2 regions of the Kribbella alba genome follow, and region 2 is predicted to be linked to the other one. Evidence: predicted binding sites of a transcription regulator. Region 2 holds the regulator's gene; the other holds the start of a gene.
What was found. Region 2 encodes HrcA, which represses chaperone genes, less so after heat shock. Its sites were predicted from a motif close to TTGGCACTCGNNNNNNNCGAGTGCCAA; they were not measured.
Positions count from the first base shown of each region.

Region 1: groES (co-chaperone GroES) is a predicted target of HrcA. The motif match lies at 3,869-3,895, and genes of this name have one in related genera.

Region 1 is NZ_BAAANE010000004.1:780,321-790,172, reverse strand. It holds gene ABD210_RS10480 (alpha/beta fold hydrolase) at 1-470, shown strand, start outside; gene ABD210_RS10475 (HNH endonuclease signature motif containing protein) at 668-2,428, opposite strand; gene ABD210_RS10470 (class I SAM-dependent methyltransferase) at 2,540-3,697, opposite strand; gene groES (co-chaperone GroES) at 4,033-4,329, shown strand; gene groL (chaperonin GroEL) at 4,445-6,064, shown strand; gene ABD210_RS10455 (TetR/AcrR family transcriptional regulator C-terminal domain-containing protein) at 6,134-6,826, opposite strand; gene ABD210_RS10450 (DUF4389 domain-containing protein) at 7,077-7,445, shown strand; gene ABD210_RS10445 (DUF4389 domain-containing protein) at 7,442-7,825, shown strand; gene shbA (RNA polymerase sigma factor ShbA) at 8,232-8,852, shown strand; gene ABD210_RS10435 (hypothetical protein) at 8,845-9,852, shown strand, end outside.
Region 2 is NZ_BAAANE010000017.1:1,074-10,898, reverse strand. It holds gene ybeY (rRNA maturation RNase YbeY) at 1-388, opposite strand, end outside; gene ABD210_RS31730 (PhoH family protein) at 385-1,311, opposite strand; gene ABD210_RS31725 (SigE family RNA polymerase sigma factor) at 1,650-2,159, shown strand; gene ABD210_RS31720 (Gmad2 immunoglobulin-like domain-containing protein) at 2,156-3,265, shown strand; gene ABD210_RS31715 (16S rRNA (uracil(1498)-N(3))-methyltransferase) at 3,270-3,986, opposite strand; gene dnaJ (molecular chaperone DnaJ) at 3,997-5,139, opposite strand; gene hrcA (heat-inducible transcriptional repressor HrcA) at 5,177-6,196, opposite strand; gene ABD210_RS31700 (Gfo/Idh/MocA family protein) at 6,321-7,436, opposite strand; gene ABD210_RS31695 (ThuA domain-containing protein) at 7,421-8,062, opposite strand; gene ABD210_RS31690 (MBL fold metallo-hydrolase) at 8,268-9,152, shown strand; gene ABD210_RS31685 (NCS1 family nucleobase:cation symporter-1) at 9,272-9,825, shown strand, end outside.

The DNA of each region.
Region 1 (9,852 bases), on a different contig from region 2:
GGGTACTTCTGGTCGGGCATTCCATGGGCGGCCGTGCCGTGGTTGCTGCTGGCAACCATCCGCTCGTTGGTGGTGTTCTGGGGTTGGCGCCTTGGCTTCCGCCCGGGGAACCGCTGGTGAAATCGGCCGGGCCCGTCATCTTTGCCCACGGCGCCCTGGATCGCATCACCGATCCAGCTCTGACCGCCGCTTACGCTCGACGCCTCCGCGCCACCGGTGTTCCGGTCGCGATGCTGTCGGTGGAGGGCGAGAAGCATGCGATGCTGCACCGCGCGACCGACTGGAATGAGCTCGTCCGTCGCTTCGTGGCGCATGGTCTCGAGGAGCCAGCTGCACCTTGCGAGGCTCTCACGACGACGCCCGAGCGGGTCGACCTTCTACCACGGTGGAGTCGCCCGACTCCCGTGCCGGCTGCCGTGCGGTCGATCGCCACAGCCCGACTTCGGCTCCGCGTGACCGACCACCTCTAGCCGGGAAGGGCGCGGCAGGAAAATCCTGGGACCGTTGTGCACCGCTCGGTCCCCAGGTAGCGGCTAGCGGCCAGCCGGTTCCACAGAACAGCCTGGCCGACCCAGATGAACACCTCACTTCACCGAGATGACACCCAGAAGAAGTTGCCCGAGATCCGCGCCCGCCCAGTCCGGCGCCCGCCCGCCGCCCCCGCCTCCTACGGATCGGGCCCCGGGTCCGGAGCCTCCTCGCGATAGCGGCGGCCGGTGGGACTGGTCCACGTATAGCTGCCGTCAGCGTTCAGCCGCACATCCCAGTTGCCCTCGTGCTTGAGGCGGTGGTGATGCCGACATAGGCAATGGAGGTTTTCCACGGTTGTCCGGCCACCTGCGGCAAAGGCGACACGGTGGTCCACATCCGTGAACTCGGCAGGCCGGTTGCACCCAGGGAAGCGACAGATCCGATCACGCTGACGGACATACCTGTTCATCTCGGCCGAGGGAGTGTATTTGTCCGGGTCGCCGGCGGGTGGTTCGTCGATGACGCGAAGGTCGATCCGGGATCGTTGCAGCGACAAGCCATTGCGCCTGGACTTGACGGGTGTCGTCGGCAGGTTCGGGAGAAGCGTCTGAGCGAGCGCCTTGATGAGGTGCTTTCGCAAGGAGTTCTGCGGGATCGGCCCGTAGCCGTCAACCTCGCCGCCGGTGGACTCTTCGCCATCCAGCAGGGCACGCAGTTCCGCGCCCGTTGCGTGAATGAGCACGGTCGCGTCCGCGCCGACCATGGCCCCGTCCAGGTCGCCATCGTCCGCGAGGGCGGAGCCGTCCGCGGGCACACTCGGGGTCGGGGCGTCCGCGGCGGCACCTGGGTTACCCGGCGCGGCGGCGTCCGCGGCGGCACCTGGGTTATCCGGCGCGGCGGCGTCCGCTGCTACATCGGAGCGGGTCGTCTCCCTGCTGGCCTTGCCACTCCCGCCGACGGAGTCCGTGGCGGTCTTCGTCCGCGGCAGGAGACGCGCGAGCGCGATGTCGGATCGCAACTGATCCCAGGATCTGGGGTCTCCCTGCCGACGACGACGGGCCGCGGCGCGGGAGAGGCTCGTCATGATCGCAGCCGCATCGGCGGCATCTTGGTTGTGGATGAGATCCGCCGTGCCGAAGTCACTGGGCACCATCCGCACGGATCGCTCGGCGCGCGCCTTCTTGTGAGCCTTGTCGGTGGCCGCCGGATTGCGCCGCGCAGCCTCCTTGCGGGCGGCCTGCTTGATTCTCTGCAGAGGGTTCTTTCGGGCCCATCGCAGCACCGCCTCCTCGGCGGCCCGGAGCTCGTCCACATCGTCCAACACGGACAGTTCCAAGACGATGGTGAACGCGGCTCGCTCGGTCAGCGCGCCTTCTCTCAACGCGTGCAGGGTCGCGGGGAAGTTGTGGGTCAGCTCGCAGGAGGTGTGGATCCGGTGGGTGGCGGCCGCACGATGCAGGTCCAGCGCCAGTGCGACCTCGTCGGAGACCGACCGCAGATCGCCGGCATGCCAACGGCGCTCACCCGCTGTCGCAGCTCGATCGCCGGGCTCGGGATGCCGGTGGCCGAGATCCGCGGATACGCCATGGACCGAGTCGTCGAACCCGGCGATGGACTCAGCTTTCAAGGCGGCGAGTCGCGCCTCGAGCCGACTGATCGCCTCGATCCGGTCGAGCCAGCCGCTGTCGGTCAGCTGGGCCGTGTCCTGGAAGACGACCGCGTCGTACAGCAGAGATCCGTTGTTGTGGTCGTCCTCTTCGTCGAACCGCCCCAACATCCCGTGCTTGTCATAGGCAAGCGCGCGCTCTCGCACTTTTGCGACGAAGGCTTGAAACCTGGCCTCTGGATCTTCGGACCGGGGGTCGTCGGTGGTAGTTGTTAGCGGCGAGTGCCCGGCCGGGAGCGGCAACGGGCGCAGCACCTCGTCCGTCGGCTGGTCGACCGGGCACTCGCTCATGTGTTCGAAGATACATTCGAATATCCTCCGAGCGCAAATCGCGCAGCTGACCCCGGAATCAGGCCTCGCCCCAAGACAAGCAGGCCTTGGGTGACGCCACCATGGTCTGGCTCAGGCGGAGACTCGACGACAGGAGTAAGCCACGGCGTCACGCCCGATCCGAGTCACGATGAGCGTCGCGCTGGCCGAACCCTTCGGAGCCAGCTTCTTCCGCAGCACTGCGGGATCCACGTCCACGCCGCGCTTCTTGATCTCAAGCGTCCCGATCCCCTCGGCGCGAACCCAGGCCCGCAAAGCCTTCTCGCGATAAGGCAGCTCCTCCACGACCTCGTATGCAGAAGCCAGTGGAGTCGCCACCAAGGAGTCCGCGGTGACATAGGCGATCCGTGGATCCAGCAACCAGCCATCGACAGCTGAAGCAACCGCAGTCACCAGCCCGGCCCGAACCACCGCACCATCGGGCTCATAGATGTACCGCCCAACAGGACCGTCAACAGCCTCCGGTGCCGATGTCGCAGTCGCTCCACTAGGCAGCAGCGTCGCTCGCCGTGCAGTACCGCCATAGAGCTTGCCGGACCACAGTGCAGCTTCCTTGACCTCGCCGGCATCGCTGACCCACTCAGCCTCAACTCCGTCAGGCACAGCCTCATGCGGGATGCCAGGGGCAACCTTGACACAAGCGGTGCGCGTCAGCAGTTCACTGATGAACGACCAAGGCGGCGAGTAGGCGTTGTGGTCGAACACCCGCCGCCCGTCCGCACGTCGTGCCGGATCCGCGAAGATCACCTCGTACTGCGTGACTTCCTGGGCCTCGGCGTCTCCCACCAGGACTTCCCCGGGCAGCCCCAATGCAGCGAGGTTCGCGCGGGCCGCAGCAGCCGTCTCGGGGTCCCGCTCGACACCGGTGACGCGCAGACCGGCCCGCGCCGCGCTGATGAGATCGCCACCGATTCCGCAGCCCAGATCGACCACAGACGCGCCGGGCAAGGTTCCAGCGATGCGTGCTGCCCGGTGCGAGCCGACAGTAGAGCGGGTGGCCTGCTCTAACCCGTCCGGCGTGAAGAACATCCGCGCAGCGTCCTCCGGTCCGAACTTGGCGGCGGCTCGATGCCGCAGCGAGGCTTGCGTAACCGCAGCGGTCACCACAGCCGCGTCGTACCGTCGTCGGAGCTTCTCGATCAGCCTCAGCTCACCACCTGGTGCGTACGCCGCGCAGGCCTCGGCCAGTACGGAACGGCCGGCCGGGTCGAGCAACAACGTGAGCGTCACTCGCCCAAGTGTGCCGTGCGCTCACAGCGCGCTGTAGCAGCCCGTGCTCCCCGCCCTCGCTGCACGGCCTTGACCACCCCGCTTGGGCAGGACCGGCCCCGGGGCCTGGTGCGAGTCGTCCCCGCGGCGGCGACGGCAGTCGCGCCCTCACCGACGTACCGGGAACATTCTCTGGCACTCGAGTTGACCGAGTGCTAATCGCGGCCTAGATTCGGAGTTGGCACTCTCCACCCGAGGGTGCCAGCGGCTCGGCCTCTGATCCCCGCGACGGCAGAGGCGCACGGCCGCCAGCAGCACCCCGAAAACACGAGAAACTCGACCGTGGAGGTCAGCAAGTGTCGGTCACGATCAAGCCGCTCGAGGACCGCGTCCTCGTTGCGCCGCTCGAAGCCGAGCAGACCACGAAGTCCGGCCTGGTGATCCCGGACACCGCCAAGGAGAAGCCGCAGGAGGGCGAGGTCCTCGCCACCGGTCCCGGCCGCATCGATGACAACGGCAACCGCGTCCCACTGGACGTCAACGTCGGCGACAAGGTCATCTACTCCAAGTACGGCGGCACCGAGGTCAAGTACGACGGCCAGGATTACCTGATCCTGGGCGCCCGCGACATCCTCGCCGTCGTCGTCAAGTGACGATCGCCCGCTGTTCCTGACTGACACCGCTCCGGTGCCCGGAATCCCGGCGCCGGGGCGGAGTCGGTTCGGCGGTGAGCACATTCGCAGCAACTCAGAGAGGGACTAGTTTTCCATGCCGAAGATCCTCGAGTTCGACGAGAACGCGCGGCGCGCGCTGGAGCGCGGCGTCGACAAGCTCGCGAACACGGTGAAGGTGACGCTGGGGCCCAAGGGCCGCTACGTCGTACTGGACAAGAAGTGGGGCGCCCCGACCATCACCAACGACGGTGTCACCGTCGCGCGTGAGGTCGAGCTGGACGACCCGTTCGAGAACCTCGGTGCGCAGCTGGCCAAAGAGGTTGCCACCAAGACCAACGACATCGCCGGTGACGGTACGACGACCGCGACCGTGCTGGCCCAGGCGCTCGTGCACGAGGGCCTGCGGGCCGTCGCGGCAGGCGTCAACCCGATGGGCCTGAAGAAGGGCATCGAGGCCGCCATCGAGGCTGTGTCGGCCAAGCTCATCGAGACCGCCCGGCCGGTGGACGACAAGGGCGACATGGCCCACGTCGCCACCATCTCCGCCCGGGACGCCGAGATCGGCGGCCTGATCGCAGAGGCCTTCGACAAGGTCGGCAAGGACGGCGTCATCACCGTCGAGGAGTCGAACACCTTCGGCACCGAGCTCGAGTTCACCGAGGGCATGCAGTTCGACAAGGGCTACATCTCGCCCTACTTCATCACCGACGCCGAGGCCGGCGAAGCGGTGCTGGACGACCCGTACATCCTGATCAACCAGGGCAAGATCTCCGCGGTCGCGGACCTGCTGCCGCTGCTGGAGAAGGTCGTGCAGTCGGGCAAGTCACTGCTGATCATCGCCGAGGACGTCGAGGGCGAGGCACTGTCGACCCTGGTCGTGAACAAGATCCGCGGCAACTTCACCTCCGTCGCCGTCAAGGCGCCGGGCTTCGGCGACCGCCGCAAGGCGATGCTCGAGGACCTGGCCGTCCTGACCGGCGCCCAGGTCGTCGCGCCCGAGGTCGGTCTGAAGCTGGACCAGGTGGGCCTCGAGGTGCTCGGCACCGCTCGCCGGATCGTCGTCACCAAGGACACCACCACGGTCGTCGAGGGCGCAGGCAAGCCCGAGGAGATCCAGGCCCGGGTCAACCAGATCAAGGCCGAGATCGAGCGCACCGACTCCGACTGGGACCGCGAGAAGCTGCAGGAGCGGCTGGCCAAGCTGGCCGGCGGCGTCTGCGTGATCAAGGTCGGCGCGGCCACCGAGGTCGAGCTGAAGGAGAAGAAGCACCGGATCGAGGACGCCGTCTCGGCGACCCGTGCGGCCATCGAAGAGGGCATCGTCGCCGGTGGCGGCTCGGCTCTCATCCACGCCGGTGCGGTGCTGGAGAACGGCCTGGACCTGGAGGGCGACGAGCTCGCCGGCGTCCGGATCGTCCGCAAGGCCGTCGTCGAGCCGCTGCGCTGGATCGCGGAGAACGGTGGCTACGAGGGCTACGTCGTGACCGCCAAGGTGGCCGAGCTCGAGGTCGGCAGCGGCTTCAACGCCGCCACCGGCGAGTACGGCGACCTGTTGGCCCAGGGCGTCCTGGACCCGGTCAAGGTGACCCGGTCCGCGCTCGCCAACGCCGGCTCGATCGCAGCCCTGCTGCTCACCACCGAGACCCTGGTCGTCGACAAGCCCGAGGACGAGGAGCCTGCAGCCGCGGGCCACGGCCACGGGCACGGCCACTGATCTCGAAGCACTGCCGCAACACCTGAACTGCCCGGCCGGTCCTCGGACCAGCCGGGCAGTTTTCTTGTACTACGGGGTTTCGCCGAGCTTGGCGGGAATCGATCTCGTCAGGGCGTCGAGGATGACGCTGAGGCCGAGCTCGAACTCGTCGGCGAAGTTGTAGCCGGGCCGGAGGTAGTACTCCGTCGCCATCTCGGCGAGGCGGGGGTAGTCGCCGGCAGAGAAGTGATCCGTGATCGGCTCGGCGACCTCGGCGACAGCCTCACGTCGTTCGAACGGGAGTGCGGCCTGGAGCGCGAACCCGTAGGTATAGCTGTCGATCAGCGCGTAGGCGTGGGCGGTCATCTGAACCGAGAAGCCCGCGTCCCTGAGGGTGGCGATTACCGCCTCCTGGTGTCGCAGAGCCGCCGGGCCGGGAGTGGTTCGCGATTGCAGCAGGCCGATCGCCCAGGGGTGATTTCGCAGTACCTGGCGGGCCGAGATCGCCCGCCGACGGATCTCCGAGCGCCAGTCGCCGCCTGCCGTGGGTAGTTCGATCTCGCCGAAGACGGCGTCGACGATGCCGTCGAGGATCTCGTCCTTGTTGGCCACGTGGTGGTAGACCGACATCGGTTTGACCTCGAGTGCCTTGGCGAGCGAGCGGATCGTCAGCGAGCCGATGCCGCCCGCGTCGGCCACCGCGACGGCGCCGAGCAACACCCGATGCCGGCTCAGCCGGGCGCGTTCTCGGACACCGTCGCCCGTGATCTCAGGCCTTTTCACCCTCGGACCATAGCCCACTCGTACTTTGTACGTTACGTTGGCCGTACTAAGTACTGTCGGCCGTATTAAGGCGCTAGGGGACACCGCCTCGAGGCCGCTCCCGCAGATCCAGCTCCGGGATCTACCAAGACTTCCCCCGTGCGGCTCGCAAGAACCGCAGGCGCCGCCCCCGGGCGGCATCGAACCGAGGGTGGAAGCCCGGCACGAAGACTCTGGTCTCATCGAGCAAGGCAGCTTGGAGATGGTTTTGATGGCAACGTCCGGTGTGTATCCGGTCCACGTGGAGGCCGCGCTGGATCCGAAGCTGTCCAGGTGGCTGTGGCTGGTCAAGTGGATCCTCGTGATCCCGCACTACGTCGTGCTGGTCTTCTTGTGGCTCGGCTTCGTGGTCGCCTGGGTGATCTCGTTGTTCGCGATCCTCTTCACCGGGCGCTACCCACGGGCCCTCTTCGATTACAACGTCGGGGTACTGCGGTGGTCCTGGCGGGTGAACTACTACGGCTATGGGGCACTAGGAACCGACCGCTACCCGCCTTCAGCCTTCAAGAGGTCGAGGACTATCCGACGCACTTCTCGGTCGACTACCCGGAGCACCTGTCCCGGGGCCTGGCTCTGGTGAAGTGGTGGCTGCTCGCCATCCCGCACTACATCATCGTCGCCTTCTTCGTCGGTGGTGGCGGAACATGGGCCGCCAACCAATCCGACAACTGGCAGTGGAACGCCGTCGCCAGCGGCGGCCTCGTCGGCATTCTGGTGATCATCGCCGCCGTCATCCTCCTTTTCACCGGCAGCTACCCCCGGTCGTTGTACGACATCATCCTCGGGATGAACCGGTGGGCGCTCCGGGTCGCGGGCTATGCGGCGCTGATGACTGACGTCTACCCGCCGTTCCGCCTGGACCTCGGAGGCAGCGAAGCCGCCCCTGTCGTCTCACCCAGCTCGGCAGGCCCCGCACCAGCGCCGGTCGACCCAGCAGCGCCGACACCCACCAACCTCTGACCCCGCCGCAGAAACGCCTTGTTGCTGGCCATCAATGCGGGATTCCACCGGCAGTCACAACGGCGAAGGAAGAGCGCCGGCGATGGATCGGAGACGCCTGCTCCGAGTCGCGCTGCTTGCGGCAGCCTGGAGTAGGAACCGTTCGGCTGAGGAACCCCCCTGAGTTGGGGTTGAGGGTCGGCGTACGACGGGCGACCATTAGGCGGGTGGGGAGCTGCGACGCGAGAGTCTGGGGGTCGAACGGCGACGCAGGAACGGTGGTCTGTGGTAGCGAGAGCGGCAAACACAGGAGTGGCCCCGAGCCGCTCGCCGTACTCTGTGTAACCAATCTCGAATTGGCCCTAGCATTCGGTAACTGGCGGCCGTACTATCTTGCAGGCTGATCGGTCGAAACGAGGGGGGCGAGGTGACCGAGGTTCAATCGCCGCACACCCATGATCGGGTGGAGCTCCGCGATCTCGCCGCGTTGGCCGGCGCGGGTGACGGGACGGCTCTGAACGATCTGCTCACCAGGGTGCGTGCTGTTGCCCACCGCTACGTGCGGTCGAGGCTGTGGACCTATCCTGGTGGCGCCGACATGGTGGACGACGTGGCGCAGGAGGTCTGTGTCGCGGTGTTCGGTGCGCTGGGTCGCTACCGGGACGAGGGAAGGCCTTTCGAGGCTTTCGTCTACGGGATCGCGGCTCGCAAGGTCGCCGATGCACAGCGTGCGTTCGCCGTGGCGGACGTGTCGACGCCTGACCTTCCCGACGGGGCGGACGAGTCGCTTACACCGGAGGAGCACGCTGTTCGCTATTCCGAGCTCAGGCACGTGATGGGCTTGATGGACAGATTGCCGGAGAAACTGCGGGAGATCCTGCGGCTCCGGGTGGTTGCGGGGATGTCAGCCGAGGAGACCGGCCGGGCACTGGGGATGACACCGGGGGCGGTGAGGGTCGCACAGCATCGGGCGTTGAATACGCTCAGGGGGTTTGTGAGGCATGAGGCAAAGATGGAACGAGCCGCAGGGGAGGAGCGACATGGCTGAACGCTTTGACTTAGACGCGATCGAAGCAGATGACGCGCTTCTCGACCTGCTTGCAGCCGGTGGGGAGTCCGCCTGGGAGGCGGGCGAGCACGATCCAGCCCTCAGACTGCTGGCCGATCTTCGGCTTGCGGTGGAGGTCGAGGACGAGCTCCCGGTTGAGACGATCGACGATCCGGAGAGCTTCCTGGCCCGGTGTGCCGCGCTGAACCCGACGATGGACCCGTTCGCTCGCAAGATGGCCGCCCGTGGTCTGGCCCTGGGTGTTGCCGCTGTGGCCGCCCTGTCGGTCTCCGGCGTGGCAGCTGCCGTCACCGGCGACCCGCTCTCGCCGTACGAGAAGGTCATCGAGAAGGTGGTCGACGGGCTGCGTCCGCAGACCTCGTACCCGAAGGAACAGCTCGACGGCCTGGGCCTGCCGGTGGCCGACCGGACGAAGATCGTCAAGGTCGCCAAGGATTTCCAGAGACGGCAGGAAGAGCAGCAGGCCATCAAGGATGCCCAGCAGCAGGGCAACCTGGCGGGGATCGGCAGCGGACCGCTCGATCTGGTTGCCGTTCCGAAGCCCGCGCTGGCTCGGACGACCCCGCCGTTCCTGGAGAAGCCGGCCCCGGTGGAGATCCCGGTCCCGGCGCCGACCGAACCGACACAGACGGACAAGCCGCCAGTCCCGCCGCCGGCTGATCCCACTACCAGCCCGACCACGGATACAACGACGCCGCCGCCGAGCGATCCGGCCACAACTCCGACGACGCCGGCGCCGACGGACACCCCGACCGACCCTCAGCCGGCCCAGCCGACTGAGGCTGTGCCCCCGGACAACGGCACGACGGGTACCGGCGATCCGGCTCCGGCTGAGCAGCCGACCCCGGCGCCGTCGGGCGCCGTGGTCGACGGCACCCAGCCCGGCACCGACAGCGGTTTCCCGACCGGTGGCACCACGACGGCCGACACCCAATCTGGCAGCGCGCCGGCCGGTGACGCACAGACCCAGCCAGCCGAC
Region 2 (9,825 bases):
GTTCCGCGTGGTCGTAGCCGAGCAGGTGCAGGACGCCGTGCACGGTCAGCAGCTCCAGTTCGGCCCAGGTGCCGTGGCCCGCTTTCGCGCCCTGCGCGGCCGCGACGGTGGGGCACAGCGCGATGTCGCCCAGATGCCCCAGCGGCGGCTCGGCGTCATCGTCGGCACCCGGCCGCAGCTCGTCCATCGGCCACGACATCACGTCGGTCGGGCCCGGCAGGTCCAGGAACTCGACGTGGTAGCGCGCCATCGTGTCCTCGTCGACCAGCTTGATCGACAGCTCACACTCCGGGTGCAGCCGCAGCGACGACATCACGAAACGACTCAGCCGCATCAGTCCGTGCGCATCGATATCGACGCCGGACTCGTTGTTGACCTCTACGTTCATCTCTTGAGCTCAGCGTCACTTTCGAAAGACTCGTACGCCGAGACGATGCGGCCGACCAGCTTGTGCCGGACGACGTCGTGCGAGGTCAGCCGGCAGAACGTCAGGTCCTCGACGCCTTCCAGGATGTCCTGGACGACGCGCAGTCCCGAGCGGGTGCCGGTCGGCAGGTCCACCTGGGTGACGTCGCCGGTGACGACCATCTTGGAGCCGAAGCCTAGCCGGGTGAGGAACATCTTCATCTGCTCAGGCGAGGTGTTCTGCGCCTCGTCCAGGATGATGTAGGCGTCGTTCAGCGTCCGGCCGCGCATGTACGCCAGCGGGGCGATCTCGATCGTGCCGGCCGTCATCAGCCGCGGGATCGACTCCGGGTCGAGCATGTCGTGCAGCGCGTCGTACAGCGGGCGCAGGTACGGGTCGATCTTCTCGGACAGCGTGCCGGGCAGGAAGCCGAGCCGCTCACCGGCCTCGACGGCAGGCCGGGTCAGGATGATCCGGTTGACCTCCTTGGCCTGCAGCGCCTGCACTGCCTTGGCGACGGCCAGGTAGGTCTTACCCGTGCCCGCCGGGCCGATGCCGAAGACGATGGTGTTTTTGTCGATGGCATCGACGTACCGCTTTTGGTTCAGCGTCTTCGGCCGGATCGTCCGGCCGCGGCTGGACAGGATGTTCTGGGTCAGCACGTCGGCCGGGCTCTCGACCGTGGCGGCCTTGATCATGGCGATGCTGCGCTCGACGGAGTCGGCGGTCAGCCCGTGACCGGTCCGGACCACCGCGATCAGTTCGTCGATCAGCCGCTCGGCCAGGGCCAGCTCGGCCGGTTCACCGTTCAGGGTGATCTCGTTGCCGCGGACCATGATGTCGGCCGCGAACTCCTTCTCCACGATCCGGAGGAACTCGTCCCGGGCTCCGAGCAGCGCCACCATGTCGATGCTGTTCGGCACGACGATCTTGTGGGACGCCTTGTGATTGGCGCTGGTTGCGCTGCGGTCAGCGCGCGCCGCATCCGGGTGCGACGGCTCGATACTGCGTGGCCTGGACAGCCTGTTCCTCCTGGTGCAGATGGTGTGACTTGACCATGCTAGCCGCCCGCTCCGACAGGCTCACCCGATAAACCCCGCAAGGCCCGGATTCCCGCACCCGGAGTACCGGTCGCGTCACGCTCGGCGACGCCTGCGGATCCTGCCGGCCACGTTGTCAACCTGGAACCCGACCTTCGCGTCTCTGTCACGTGGCACAACCGGCCGTGGTGTACGAAGAGTGCGTGGCACATGAGTCCTCGTGGGACGCCGACGAGGCGCTGACGGCTGTCTATACCGCGCACTATTCGTCGCTGGTCCGCCTCGGCTCCCTGCTGTTGCGTGACACCGGTTCGGCGGAGGAGATCGTGCAGGACGCCTTTGTGGCCATGCACGCCCGGTGGAACCGGCTGCGCGACCCGCACAAGGCCCTGGCATACCTGCGCACCGCCGTGGTGAACCGCTGCCGTTCAAGGCAGCGGCATCTGGTCGTGGTGGACAAGCACATGCCCCGCTCCCTGCCGGACGAGCCCAGCGCGGAGCACGCCGTACTACGGACCGCCGAGACCGACCGGGTGATCGAGGCGATGCGGACTCTCCCGGAGAAGCAACGCACCGTGATGGTGCTGCGGTACTACGGTGATCTGTCGGAGGCGGAGATCGCCGACACGATGGGGATCAGCCGGGGATCCGTGAAGAGCCATGCCGCGCGGGCGACCAGGTCGCTGCGCCAGGTCCTGGAGCAGAGCGCATGAACGACCACCCGAACGACCAGTTCGACGAGCTGCTGCGCCGTGCCCTGGCCAACGAGGCGGACAAGGTCGAACCGGCCGACGCGCTGCACGAGATCCAGGCGCGGGTCAGCTCCCAGCGCAAGGTCGTGACCCGGCGCCCATGGGTGCTCACGACTGGCGCGGCAGTGGTCGGCACCGCCGCGGCCATCGGCGCGTTCACGATGCTCGACCACGACACCAGAAACACGGGCGTGCCCGAGGTCGCCGGTCCGGCCGGCACCGCCACCAGCGCGACTGTTGCCCCGAGCCCCAAGTCGGCGCCCACCACGCCGCCCCCCATGCCGCCGACAGTCGCCAGGACTGATGCCACCACGGCTTTCCCGAGGGAGCGCAGCACCCCCGAGCCGGCGGTCAAGGGCAGGGCGGTACCCATCTACTGGGCGGGGAAGTCGGTGGGGAACGACACCGGGGCCGGAGTGCGGCTCTACCGGACGTTCGCGAAAGTCAGCGGTCGGCCGGCCCTCGAGGCAGTTCGGTTGCTGACCACCGACAAGTCCGGCGATCCCGACTACTACTCGCTGTGGACGGGCTCGGCCGTCGACTCGGTCACTCGGTCGGACGGTGTGGTGACCGTGGACTTCAAGGTGCTGCCGCGGCTGCAGTTGGAGCCGGCGATGGCGGAGGTCGCCGTCCAGCAGCTCGTCTACACGGTCCAGGGCGCGGTGAATGACGAGACCCAGAAGGTCAGGGTGACCGAACAGGGCCGGAGTGGGCAGGCACTGTTCGGCCAGGTCGACACGACCGAGCCTTTCAGCCGGGCCCAGGCCAGCAACGTCCAGGCGCTGGTGTGGATCCTGTCGCCGGTGGAGGGCACCGCGCTGAAGACCCCGGTCACCGTCAGCGGCATGGCAGCGGCGTACGAGGCGCAGGTGAACTGGCGCGCCATCAACCTGAAGACCAAGGCCGTCGTCAGCGACTTCACCTTGACGAAACAAGGGCAAGCGTTCTCGCCGTTCTCCTTCACCACCAAGCTCACGCCCGGTGAGTGGCAGATCGAGGCCTACCTGGTCTCGGCCCAGGACGGCCGCATCACCGACGTCGACTCGAAGACGGTCTCGGTCAGGTAGTCGGTCAGCTCCAGCGCGAGCGGGCGAGGAGTGCGGAGGCGGCCGCGACTCCGGCGGTCGAGGTGCGCAGGACCGTGTCGCCCAGACGGACAGGGTCCACGGCGAAGGCGTCCAGCTCGGTCGGAGAGATGCCGCCTTCGGGGCCGACCACAACGACGACGTCGCCTTCCGAGGGCAACTGCAAGGACGCGAGCGGGATCTTCGCCTCCTCGTGCAGCACTACGGCGAGAGCCGACTCGTGGATCAAGGCAGCGACCTCGGCAGTGGAGGCGATCGGGGCCACCTCGCAGAACCATGAGCGCCGCGACTGCTTGCTGGCTTCGAAAGCCCAGGCCTGCCACTTGGTGAGCGTCTTGGTCACCCGCTCGGGGTTCGACCGGAACTGGCTGCGCTCCGCGTTCCACGGAACGACCAGATCCACACCGACCTCGGTGAGCATCTCCACCGCCAGCTCGGCTCGCTCCCCCTTCGGCAACGCCTGTACTACGACCAGCCGCGGGCTCGCCGCCGGCACAGTCCCGCGGTTCTCCGCGGCAACCGTCAGGCCCGTCTTCGAAGCACCCGTGACGGGTCCTTCCACGAAAGACCCGCGCCCGTTCGTCAGGCGGATCCGCTCGCCCGGCGCGATCCGGCGTACGACTGCCGCATGACGACCCTCGGCACCATCCAGCGTCAACTCCGAGCCGGTCAGGTCAGCCAGGTAGAAAACCGCGAGTCCCATGTCCGGGAGTTCAGTGCGTGCCGAAGGCGTCGCGTAGCCGGCCGAAGACACCCTTGTGCGCGGCCTGGACGTGGCCCTGCGGGCGCTCCTCGTCACGCGCCGCGGCGAGTTGCCTCAGCAGCGCGGCCTGGCCGTCGTCCAGCTTGGTCGGCGTCTCGACGATCACCTGGACGATCAGGTCGCCGCGACCCGCGTGCCGCAGTCGCGGGACTCCGCGAGCCGTGAGCGTCATCGTAGTACCGGACTGGGTGCCGGCACGGATCTCGAGCGGCGTGGTCTCGCCCTCGAGCGTCGGCAGGTCGATCGTGGTGCCGAGCGCGGCCGCGGTCATCGGCAGCGTGACCGTGCAGTGCAGGTCGTCGCCGTTGCGGCTGAAGATCTCGTGCGGCTCGACGTCGATCTCGACGTACAGGTCGCCGGCCGGGCCGCCGCCGGGGCCGACCTCGCCCTGGCCGGACAACTGCACCCGGGTGCCGCTGTCGACGCCGCCGGGGATCTTGACCGTGACCGTCCGGCGCGAGCGGACCCGGCCGTCACCGGCGCACTCCACACACGGGCTCGGGATGGTCGTGCCGAAGCCGCGGCAGTTCGGGCACGGCCGCATCGTCCGGACCTCACCGAGGAACGAGCGCTGCGTGTGCGTCACCTCGCCCCGACCGTGGCAGATCTCGCAGGTGACCGGCTCGGACCCGGCAGCCGCGCCGGATCCCGAACAGGTCGGGCACAGTACGGCGGTGTCGACCTTCAGCTCGCGGGTGGTGCCGAAGGCCGCCTCGCTCAGGTCGATCCGCAGCGGAATCAGGGCGTCCTGGCCCCGCCGGGTGCGCGGCCGCGGACCGCGGGTGGCCCCGCCGGTCTGGCCGAAGAAGGCGTCCATGATGTCGGTGAAGGTGAAGGCCTGGCCGAACCCGGCGCCGGCCCCGGCACCCGGACCGCTGGCGAAGGGGTCACCACCGAGATCGTGTACCTGCTTCTTCTGCGGGTCGCTCAGCACCTGGAACGCGCGGCCGATCTCCTGGAACTTGTGGTGCGCGTCCTCGGAATCGTTGACGTCCGGGTGGTACTGGCGGGCCAGCTTGCGGTAGGCCTTCTTGATCTCGTCCGGTGAGGCGTCACGGCTGACGCCCAGGACGGCGTAGTAATCGGTGCTCATACTCCAGACCAACGGTAGGTAGCAGTTCGGTATTCGATCATGAGTCGGCCAGGATCTGACTGACATAGCGCGCGACGGCACGAACCGCGCCCATCGTGCTCGGATAGTCCATGTGGGTCGGGCCGACGATGCCGAGCGTGGCCAGCGTCTCCGACTTGGAGCCGTAGCCGGTGGCGACGACCGAGGTGGTGGCAAGCCCTTCGTACGGGTTCTCGTGGCCGATCCGGACCGTCAGGGTCTGCGGATTGGTCGCCTCGCCGAGCAGTTTCAGCAGGATCACGTGCTCCTCGAGCGCCTCGAGCACCGGCTTCACGTTGCGCTCGAAGTCGTCGCCGTACCGGGTCAGGTTGGCCGCGCCGCCGACCGCGATCCGCTGCTCGCCTTCATCGGTGAAGGCTTCCAGCAGACTGGTCACGATGGCGGCCACCAGCGGCCGGTCGGCGTGCGAGAAGCCCTCGGGGAGGCTGGCGAGAGCGCTGGCGGCCTCGGTCATCCGCTGGCCGGTCAGGGCCGTGTTCAGCCGCGAGCGCAGGTCGGCGATCAGCTGTTCCTCGACGTCGTGGTGGGTCTCCACGATCCGCTGCTCGACCCGGCCCGTGCTGGTGATCAGCACGAGCAGCAGCCGGCGCGGCGTCATAGTGACCACCTCGATGTGGCGCACGCTCGAGCGGGTCAGTGTCGGGTACTGCACGATCGCGACCTGCCGGGTGATCTGCGCGAGCAGCCGGACGGTTCGCCGTACGACGTCGTCCAGGTCGACGGCGCCGGCCAGGAAGGACGAGATCGCCTTCTTCTCGGCCGGCGACAGCGACTTCACCGTGCTGAGCTTGTCCACGAAGAGCCGGTAGCCCGCGTCGGTCGGGATCCGGCCGGCGCTGGTGTGCGGCTGGGTGATGTACCCCTCCTCCTCCAGCGCGGCCATGTCGTTGCGGACCGTCGCCGGGGAGACTCCGAGGTTGTGCCGGTCCACCAGCGTCTTCGAGCCGACCGGCTCGTGCGTGGCCACGTAGTCCTCGACGATGGCCCGGAGCACGTCCAGTTTGCGTTCGTCCAGCACGCGCACCACCCTCTCTCCCACATCAGGCCACGGTCGGGCAGCAGCTTTGGCACTCCCGAGATTCGAGTGCCAGTCTACCGAGCCGTAGCGCTGCCTACCGCCTGATTGCGGCGTGGGACAGGTCTCAGGCGGATTCGGGAGACGCTCCCAACGGTACGGCGGCCGGCCGCTCGACCGTGCTGGCCACGTCCACCGGCTGGTCCTGGGCAGCCGCCTCCAGCAGCGATTCCAGTACGTCGAGCACGTGGTACGCGAGGGAACCACTGGCTCGGTGAGGTTCTCCGTTGCGGATCGCGCGGGCCATGTCGGCCACGCCGACACCACGGCCCGCTCCGGCGTACCCACCGGCTACCGGGAGTTCCGTCCAGTCACGGGCGGTCGCAGTGGCGATCTCCACCTTGCCGTCGAAGGTGTTCGGGTCCGGCACGGACAGGCTGCCTTCCGTCCCGTACACCTCGATCCGAGGCAGCCGGGCTGCCCAGACGTCGAAGCTCATCAACACGGTGGTCAGCGCACCGGACTCATGCTCCAGTACGCCGGTGACGTGGGTCGGGACCTCCACTGGGAAGGTCTCACCCGCCCGCGGGCCGGTGTGCACCTTGCGCTGGTCCTTCGAACGCCCGGCGCGCCCGGAGACCCGCCGTACCGGTCCGAGCAACGTGACGAGGCTGGTCACGTAGTACGGGCCCATGTCGAGCAGCGGGCCGCCGCCGGGCTGGTAGTAGAAGTCGGGCGCGGGGTGCCAGAGCTCGTGCCCGGGCGTGACGAACGAGGCCGTCGCAGCAGTCGGTACGCCGATGTCGCCGCGGTCCAGGGCGGCTCGTGCGGTTTGGGTTCCGGTGCCGAGCACAGTGTCAGGAGCGCAGCCGATCCGCAGGTCGTTGGTGGCGGCCAGCTTCAGCAGCGGCTTGGCCTCGGCGCGATCGACAGCAAGCGGCTTCTCGCCGTAGACGTGCTTCCCCGCCTTCAGCGCGGCCTCGTGGACCGGGGCGTGTGCAGCCGGGATGGTGAGGTTCAAGACGATGTCGACCTCGGGGTCGGCCATCAGCTCGCCGGACGTCAGGGCCCGGATACCCGGCTTCTGGTCGGCGATCGCCTGCGCGCGGCTGAGGTCGAGGTCGGCCACGGCGACCACCTCGACGCCGGGCAGCTTGGCCAGGTGGTCGAGGTAGGTACCGGAGATGACGCCGGTGCCGACGATGCCGATCCGCGTGTTCCCGGAGATCACTTGCTCGCCCACAGCAGCCCCCGCTCGATGATCGTCCGAACCTCCGGAACCTCGAGATCCTCGAGCTTGTGGCCCGGCGTACAGACGAACACACGACCCTCTCCCCAGGTGCGTGTCCAGACGGACGGCATCGTCGCGCCGGCGATCCACGGGTAGTCGGGGTGGGCGCGGAACGTGGTCGTCGCCAGCACGTTGTTGGTCGGGTCGGCGTGGACGTAGTACTGCTCGGTGTGCAGGTCGAACTGCGTGATGCCCTCGACGATCGGGTCGTCCGAGACGACCTCGATCCGGTGGTCGACGAAGCCGCCCGGGTGTGAGACGAACTGCCCGCCGGTCATGAACTGGTAGTCGGCGTTGTTCCGGAACGAGTCGACGATGCCGCCGTGCCAGCCGGCCAGACCGGTGCCGGCCCGGACCGCGGCCTCGAGTCCCTTGGACTGCTCGGGCGTGATCTCGCCCATGCTGATGCACTGCAGCACGAGGTCGGTGCCGTCGAGGTCGAGGTAGCTGTCGAGGTCGTCGGACACCGCCACCTCGAAGTCGTTGTCCCGCAGGAAGGGGATGAACAGGTCGGTGGCCTCGATCGGGAGATGGCCTTCCCATCCGCCCCTGGTCACCAGTGCCCGTCGTGTCGTCACGCTGTCCACCCTTCAGAAAGCCTGTCCAGAGATCGGATGAGTCCAGACGACCCTAGGCGGCGGATCACGGCCCTTCAAGTGCCGTCCCGGCCGTTGGATAGGGCTTGCCGAAACCTGCCCGCTGTGGGCCGTCGACCGTCCAGGGTCGCGGGACGGGTTGGTGGTCCTGAGTTGGTGAGAATCCGCGGCGGTTAAGGTCGGCGGTATGAGTGACTGGACCGAGCTGGGCGATCGATGCTGGGTCCGCCGGTATCACGAGTGGGATCTGAACATCGGCCTCGTGGTCGGCTCCGAGGGCGCGCTGGTGATCGACACCCGCGCGACGACCGCCCAGGCCGAGGAGCTGCTGGCCGAGATCCGCGAACTCACCGATGCGCCGGTCCGCTGGGTGGTGAACACCCACGCCCACTTCGACCACACCTTCGGGAATCACGTGTTCACTCCGGACGCGGCGACCTACGCGCAGGAGAACGCCGCGACCGCCCTGGCTGAGCGAGGACCCGAACTGCAGCAGCACTACCGCGACAACCCGGGCCCGGATCTGTCCTTCCCGGAGATCCCGGCCGCGGTGCTGGCACAGGTCGCCGACACCGAACTCGTTGCCATCGACAACACCTTCGCCGTCGCCAAGGTGATCGACCTGGGCGATCGCCGGGTGGAGCTCCTGCACCTGGGCAACGGACACACCGACGGCGACGTGGTGGTCGTCGTACCGGATGTCGACGTGTTCTTCGTCGGCGACCTGGTCGAGGAGTCGGCTCCGCCTTCGTACGGCGACGACTCCTATCCGCTGGAGTGGCCCGACACCGTCGACCGGTTGATCGGCCTGCTGTCGGCGACGGCCAGGGTCGTCCCGGGACACGGCGCGGTGGTCGATGCCGAGTTCGTGCGCGACCAGGCCGGCGATCTCGGCACAGTCGCGAACACGATCTCGGGGCTGCATCACGCCGGCACGTCCCTCGAGGCCGCGCTCGCCCACACCGACGACTGGCCCTGGTCTGTCGCCCACTTGGAAAACGCCGTACGCCGCGGCTACCAGGTCCTGGGGACTCCCCGGCGACCCACGCTGCCGCTACTCGGTCCCGGCTGAACCCGACGTCCGGAATACCGATCCGGTAGCGCTGCGGGGGTTATCCGTTGACACGGTGATCCCCTATCCCGCACGTTGTTGCGAAGCGTTCGCCGTACCGACCGGATGAGGTGGGACCAATGGCCAGCACCGAACAGATCTATCATCCTGACGGCCGTGTCGAGCTGGAGGATCCGGCGGCCATCGCGGACAGCCCGTACGGGAACGCCGAGCTCGCGCCGACTCGACTCCCCGAGCGCCGCTGGACGACGTACAACTATGCGGCGCTGTGGATGGGCATGGCCCACAACATCCCCAGCTACCTGCTCGCCGCCGGGCTGGTCGCGCTCGGGATGAACTGGCTGCAGGCGTTCCTCACGATCACCCTCGGGAACCTGATCGTGCTGGTCCCGCTGCTGCTGAACAGCCACGCGGGAACGAAGTACGGCATCCCGTTCCCGGTCTTCGCGCGCGCCTTCTACGGCGTCCGCGGCGCGAACTTCCCGGCGCTGCTGCGGGCGTTCATCGCCTGCGGCTGGTTCGGCATCCAGACCTGGATCGGCGGCCAGGCGATCTACGTGATCGTCGGCGAGCTCGCGGGCTCCGGCTGGACGAATGCTTCGTCGATCGGCGGTCACCCGTGGACGATGTGGCTCAGCTTCGCGTTCTTCTGGGCCCTGCAGATGGTGCTGAT